Linked DNA regions of Laspinema palackyanum D2c. The protein of the gene in region 2 interacts with the protein of the main gene of each other region in a pairwise test. Links are inferred from orthologs where the notes say so. Each region holds a gene or a part of one and is shown on either strand. Other genes may lie near its edges.

What was found.
Region 1: the proteins of gyrA (region 2) and gyrB interact in binary tests that used the Escherichia coli proteins (3 or more experiments, as listed by UniProt). The link is inferred for Laspinema palackyanum D2c from one-to-one orthologs.

Annotation. Positions count from the first base shown.
Region 1 is NZ_JAMXFD010000024.1:33,460-36,712, forward strand. Bases 45-2,966 are described here. They hold gyrB (DNA topoisomerase (ATP-hydrolyzing) subunit B), read left to right. Parts: upstream 45-496; coding sequence 497-2,437; downstream 2,438-2,966. Other genes in these bases: miaA (tRNA (adenosine(37)-N6)-dimethylallyltransferase MiaA), read right to left, coding at 45-274; NG795_RS21860 (cobalt-precorrin 5A hydrolase), read left to right, coding at 2,601-2,966. Outside these bases: more of miaA, read right to left, coding at 1-44; more of NG795_RS21860, read left to right, coding at 2,967-3,253. UniProt on the Escherichia coli protein: DNA gyrase negatively supercoils closed circular double-stranded DNA in an ATP-dependent manner to maintain chromosomes in an underwound state.
Region 2 is NZ_JAMXFD010000005.1:113,140-116,733, forward strand. The notes cover bases 28-3,290. They hold gyrA (DNA gyrase subunit A), read right to left. Parts: upstream 2,964-3,290; coding sequence 228-2,963; downstream 28-227. Also shown: NG795_RS08675 (histone deacetylase family protein), read left to right, coding at 3,312-3,594. UniProt on the Escherichia coli protein: A type II topoisomerase that negatively supercoils closed circular double-stranded (ds) DNA in an ATP-dependent manner to maintain chromosomes in an underwound state.

The DNA.
Region 1 (3,253 bases), on a different replicon or contig from region 2:
GATTTTGGCGATGAACCTCAGCGATCGCCTTCATCGCCTGGTCCTGATAATCCGCCACGGTTAAATTATCCGTCGGATCACAAATATCCAGGAGATAATGAGGGACCTTCCTGCGATCGCCAGCGGTGGGTTTAGCGGTCCCAATATCGAACTCGCGATACACCTGACGGGAATCCGCACTCAAAATTGGCGACCCCAGACGCTGGGCCAAATCCAATGCCAGACTGGATTTCCCCGTCGCCGTCGCCCCACAAATTACAATTAATTTAGGCATGATCGTCATTTGTCCTTGGTCATTTGTCCTTACTCATCCCCCCCATCTTCCCGATTCTCCCCATCCTCCCCATCACTCCAATCCCCCCTGCATCCCCCCAAAAAATTTCTCTTCTAATTGGGCTATCATCGCTGACAACCGTTTAATGTTATAATTTTGACAGTTTTTGGTATTCTGACACTTTGTGGGCTGCAAAAGCCTGATTAATGGAGCTATCGTGGTATGACCAGCAACTACAGCGCTGACCAAATACAAGTTCTTGAAGGACTCGAAGCAGTACGCAAGCGACCGGGGATGTACATCGGGACCACCGGACCCCGAGGACTCCACCATCTAGTTTACGAGGTTGTGGACAACTCGATCGATGAGGCGCTTGCTGGCCACTGTACCCATATTGAAATCGAGTTTAACCCGGATGGCTCTTGTACCGTAACCGATGACGGTCGAGGCATTCCGACCGACGTCCATTCTAAAACAGGGAGGTCCGCCCTGGAAACCGTCATGACTGTCCTCCACGCCGGAGGTAAATTTGGAGGGGGCGGTTATAAAGTCTCTGGAGGATTACACGGGGTGGGTATCTCCGTGGTTAACGCCTTATCGGAATGGGTGGAAGTCACAGTTTGGCGGGAGAAAAAAGTCCATACCCAACGGTATGAACGGGGTGCAGCCATTGGAGAATTGGAAGCCAAACCGATTAAAGAAAATCGCACTGGAACCTCCGTTTGCTTTAAACCGGACCTGCAAATTTTCAGTACCGGCATTGAATTTGATTACAGCACTGTAGCAGGACGATTGCGCGAACTGGCCTACCTCAATGCTGGGGTTAAAATTACGTTTTCTGATAATCGGATTGACCTGCTCAAAAATAATGAGCCCAGAGTTGAAACCTATTGTTATGAAGGGGGAATTCGGGAATATGTAGAATACATGAACCGAGACAAACAGCCCCTTCATGAAGAAATTATTTACGTTGAAGGCGAACGTAATAATGTTCATGTGGAAGTCTCGTTGCAATGGTGCATCGATGCTTATACGGATAACGTTTTGGGATTTGCCAATAACATCCGGACCATTGATGGCGGAACGCACTTAGAAGGATTGAAAGCCGTTCTGACTCGGACGATGAATGCGATCGCTCGCAAACGGAATAAACTCAAAGAAGGAGATTCCAACCTCGGCGGTGAGCATATTCGGGAAGGGTTAACGGCCGTGATTTCCGTGAAAGTGCCGGACCCAGAATTTGAAGGACAAACCAAGACTAAATTAGGCAATACCGAAGTCCGGGGAATTGTCGATTCTTTGGTGGGTGAAGTGCTCACCGAGTATTTAGAATTTCGCCCCAGTGTGGCGGATGCCATTTTAGAACGCGCCCTTCAAGCATTTAATGCCGCAGAAGCTGCCCGACGCGCCCGGGAATTGGTTCGCCGGAAATCGGTTTTAGAATCCTCTCCCTTGCCTGGAAAACTGGCGGATTGTAGTACCAAAGACCCCAGTGAAAGTGAAATCTACATTGTAGAAGGGGATAGTGCGGGAGGCAGTGCCAAACAAGGACGCGATCGCCGTTTCCAAGCCATCCTCCCCTTGCGCGGTAAAATCTTGAACATCGAAAAAACCGATGATGCCAAGATTTACAAAAATACCGAAATCCAAGCCTTAATCGCCGCCCTCGGTTTAGGGATTAAAGGGGAAGAGTTTGACTCCTCACAACTGCGCTATCATCGTATCATTATCATGACTGACGCTGATGTAGATGGGGCTCACATCCGCACATTGCTCCTCACCTTCTTCTATCGCTATCAACGGGATATGGTGGATCAAGGGTATGTTTATATTGCTTGTCCGCCGCTGTATAAAGTAGAACGGGGCCGGAATCATTTCTACTGTTACAGCGATCGCGAACTGCAAAACCTAGTCCGCAACGAATTCCCCGCCAATGCCAACTACACGATTCAGCGGTTCAAAGGGTTGGGTGAAATGATGCCAACTCAACTCTGGGAAACGACGATGAATCCAGAAAGTCGCACCTTGAAGCGGGTGGAAATTGAGGATGCGGCAGAAGCCGATCGCGTGTTTACGGTGTTAATGGGCGATCGGGTTGCACCCCGTCGCGAATTCATCGAAACCTACGGTCCTCAACTCAAACTCATGGATCTGGATATTTAAGGGTCAGTGGTCCTGAGTCAAGGGTAGGGTGAGTCACCGGAATCTACTCAGGACTGAGTTCATTTTAGGCAGAACATCCGATAGGATAGGGGCAGTATAAAAACTGCCCCCCTATAGCGGATAAATGGAATAGACTGGCGCGTTGAATATCAGGAATTGTCCGTTGAAATTGTTAGGGTTTGAAGATTATCAGCCGATCGCCGCGATCGCCGTTACGCCTTCTGGAGTCAAACGATTACTCTCTCTGGTTGATGAAGCGGGGAAATTTACCATTAGTGTATGTAGTGGACATCAAGGGGGTGCTGACTCCCTAACTCAGGCAGTCGCCGCTCAAATCGGTGCAACCCCCGTCCTCACCGGCGCATCCTCGGCGTTGAAATTGCCCGGAATTGATGTGCTAGGCGTACCCTTTGGCTGGAACCGAGGGGAGGGTCAGTGGACTGCTGTCAGTGCGGCGATCGCCCGGAAGGAACCCGTAGAAGTCATCCAAGAAGTGGGTTGCACCCTCTGGCAAGAGAATTTACCCGAAAATCATCCATTCATCCTAGAATTGCAGGATGATCCAAAACCCGCCAAGGCAAGAGTCTGGATTAGTGCTATGCAACGCCAATTTGCACCAAATTCAGAATTTCCCAAGGTGCAGTGGCATCCGCGAGTCTTGTGGGTGGGAGTGGGTTGCGAACGAGGAACCTCGCGGCAGGTGGTGGAAACGGCGATCGCTCAAGTTTGTCAGTCTCGTCATTTCGCACAAGGGGCGATTGCCGGAATTGCTACAATTGATAGTAAAGCCGATGAAGTGGGATTATTAGAGTTGTG
Region 2 (3,594 bases):
CCGAATAAAGCGGCGGCTAATCGCCAGAAACTGTTGGATTTTAAAGTAAGGTTGAGAGTATTTAACACGGGTATTTGTTCTGAATTGTGTTTTTTGATAATATAAATTAGTTATAAAGAAAGCGAGCATCCGGCTCGCTTTTTCTATTATAAACTGATTGTAAGTTACTACAACCGGCAGGGTAAAAAACCTGCCAGTTGTGGCAACTTTTAACGGTTCAGAGAGATTTAATTTTCCTCTTCGGTTCCGTTGTCCGGGGTGAGGTCATCTTCCTCACCAGATACGGTGACTACATCAACTCCAGCTTCGATATCCATGTCGATTGCGTTGTCCGTGGTGAGGTCATCTTCTTCACCGGATGCGGGAACTAAGGCCACTCCGGCGATCGCATCCGAAGAATCGAGACGCTGAACTCTCACCCCTCGGGCCGATCGCGACTGAGAAGAAATCGCCTTACTCGCCTGCCGAATGATAATCCCGCGATTGGTCACAATCATCAATTCATCATCTTCATTGACAATTCGTAAAGCCGCGAGACGGTCTTTTTCATTGCGGAACTTGATTGCACAAACGCCTTTTCCGGCCCGTCGTTGTAGGCGGAATTGCGTCACCGGAACCCGTTTACCAAACCCGCCAGTAGTAATCACCAAGGCCCAAGGTCCTGGATAGGAAGAGGTTTCGGCAATGTTCTCTTCTTCCCCTTCGGTCTCCTCAGTTTGCAGATCGGTTTCTTCCTGTTCGAGTTCGATATCGAGTTCTGCATCGAGTTCTACATCGAGTTCGAGATTTTCATCCTCGATCGCCTCCTCCATTGCAGCAGTCACTTGAGAGGGGAGCACATCCATGCTAATAATATTATCCCCTTTCCGGAGGTTCATGGATTTCACCCCTCGGGTGGCGCGACCCAGAGGACGGAGTTGTTTATGATCCGCTTTGAAATGAATCGCCATTCCCTTCGCGGAACCGATGATAATGGTATCTTCGGGTCGCGATTTCCGGACCCAACGCAATTCGTCGCCCTCGGATAAAGAGATAGCAATTAATCCATTGGCGCGGATATTAGAAAAGGCAGAGAGGGCAGTTTTTTTAATGTAACCGCCTTTAGTGAGCATCACTAAATATTCATCATCGGAGAATTCTTCCACCGAGACAAGAGAGGTGATTTTTTCATTAAAGGGAATCGGCAACATTTGAGTAATTGCCATGCCTCGGGCGGTGCGAGACCCGGTGGGAATTTGATAGGCATTCAGGGAGTACACCACCCCGCGATCGCTGAAGAACAAAATGGCATCATGGTCGCGACAGGTTAAGAAATGGGCAATTCCATCATCCTCTTTAATCTTCGCCCCAGATTTGCCTCGGGTGGCCCGACTTTGCGCCTCGAAGGTATTCACCGGCATCCGTTTGATATACCCTTGTTCCGTAATCATCACCAGGGCTTTTTCATTAGCGATTAAGTCGGTAACATCGATTTCACCTTCGGCGTGTTCGATGACGGTGCGACGGGGGGTGGAAAACTTGGCTTTGAGTTCTGTCGCTTCGTTTTCAATGATTTCTAACACCCGTTCCCGTCTTGCCAAAATATCCCGCAAATCGGTGATAGTCAGTTGCAGGTCATCGTGTTCTTGTTGAATTTTATCGGCTTCTAATGCGGTTAAGCGGCGCAATTGCATTTGCAAAATGGCGTCCGCTTGAACTTCAGAAAATTCATAAGTAACGATTAATTCTTGTTTAGCGCTGGGGGTATCTGCTGCCCGTCGAATTAGTGCAATAATGCTATCTAAATTCTCTAGGGCAATTAACAATCCCTGTAACAGATGGTCCCGTTCTTCTGCTTTTCGCAGTTCATAGCGCGTCCGGCGTTCGATGGTTTCGATGCGGAATTCTAGGAAGACGGTGAGGAACTGTCTGAGGGTGAGTAATTGCGGTTCGCTGTTGACCAGCGCCAGCATATTCGCTCCGAAATTGGCCTGTAAGGGGGTTTGTTTGTACAGGTTATTGAGGACGACGCGAGGGTAGGCATCGCGCTTGAGTTCGATGACAATTCGCATCCCGTCGCGATCGCTCTCATCCCGGATATCCGAGATGCCTTCGAGACGCTTCTCGTTAACCATCTCGGCGATGCGTTCAATCATCGATGCCTTATTCGTTTGGTAAGGCAACTCGGTAATCACGATCGCGTCTCTGTCGGGACGTCCGCGATGTTCGATAGTTTCAATAGTCGCGACACCGCGCATGGTGATCGAACCCCGTCCGGTGGTATAGGCTTCCCGAATGCTGCCCACGCCCAGAATCTGGCCGCCGGTGGGAAAATCCGGACCGGGGATATATTGCATCAACTCAATATCTGTAATCTCAGGATTGTTAATCAGTGCGACTAACCCATCGAGAAGTTCTCCCAAGTTGTGGGGAGGAATATTGGTTGCCATCCCCACGGCGATACCCGAGGAACCGTTGAGTAAGAGTTGGGGGACGCGGGTGGGTAGAACAATCGGTTCTTGCTGCGATCCATCAAAGTTATCAATGAAATCGACGGTTTCTTGGTCGATATCCCGCAACATGGCATCCATGCTCAGGGACTGGAGACGACATTCCGTATAACGCATGGCTGCCGGAGGGTCGTTGTCAATGGAGCCGAAGTTACCGTGACCATTGATGAGCGGCGATCGCATGGAAAAATCTTGGGCCATCCGCACCAAGGCATCGTAAACCGCTGTATCGCCGTGTGGATGGTACTTACCGAGGACTTCCCCGACCACACGAGCGCATTTACGAAAGGGGCGGTCTGGGGTCAAGCCCAACTCGTGCATGGCATAGAGAATCCGCCTGTGTACAGGCTTGAGACCATCCCTAGCATCTGGGAGCGCCCGACCCACGATCACGCTCATGGCGTATTCGAGGTAGGACTGTTGCATTTCATTCCGCAGATCCGTCGGGATTATCCGCTCCTGGGAGGTGGTCATAAGATGAAAAACTCCAAAAATGTGAGACTAAATAACAATGAGCTACAGAACCGATTTGATGCTACCTCGCATCGAAATATTGCTAAATTCTGATAAATATTTTAACATAGATTGACCAAATTTTGCCCAAAGCTGACGGCTTAAAATACCCTGATTTGTGGAGTGTTATTTGAGCGGGGATAATTATCAGTGGAGGGTGCTCAGTGGAGGGAGTTCAGTGAATAGTTGTCTGGGGGGAGTGGACAGTTCTTAGCGGTCAGTGGACAATGAAAAATAGACCCTGAAGAAATTGCCTCAGACCCAGGACATAAGACCAAGGACATAAGACCCATGACAAATGACCAAGGACTGTTTTCTGTAATTTACTCGGAAGAATTTTTAGAGCATGATACTGGGCGATCTCATCCGGAACGTCCTGCTCGATTAACGGCCATTGTTGAAGCGTTAAAAGCCGTACCCTGGGCCAGTCGCCTGTCCTGGCACCTGCCGACCCCGGGACATCAACCCTCGGTGCTCTCAGCGATTCAGCGGGTTCATACCCCGCGCCACATTCACGAAATCGAAATCTTGGCTGAATCTGGGGGGGGCCGCTTAGAGCTGGATACCCCGGTTTCTCGCTACAGTTACGAGG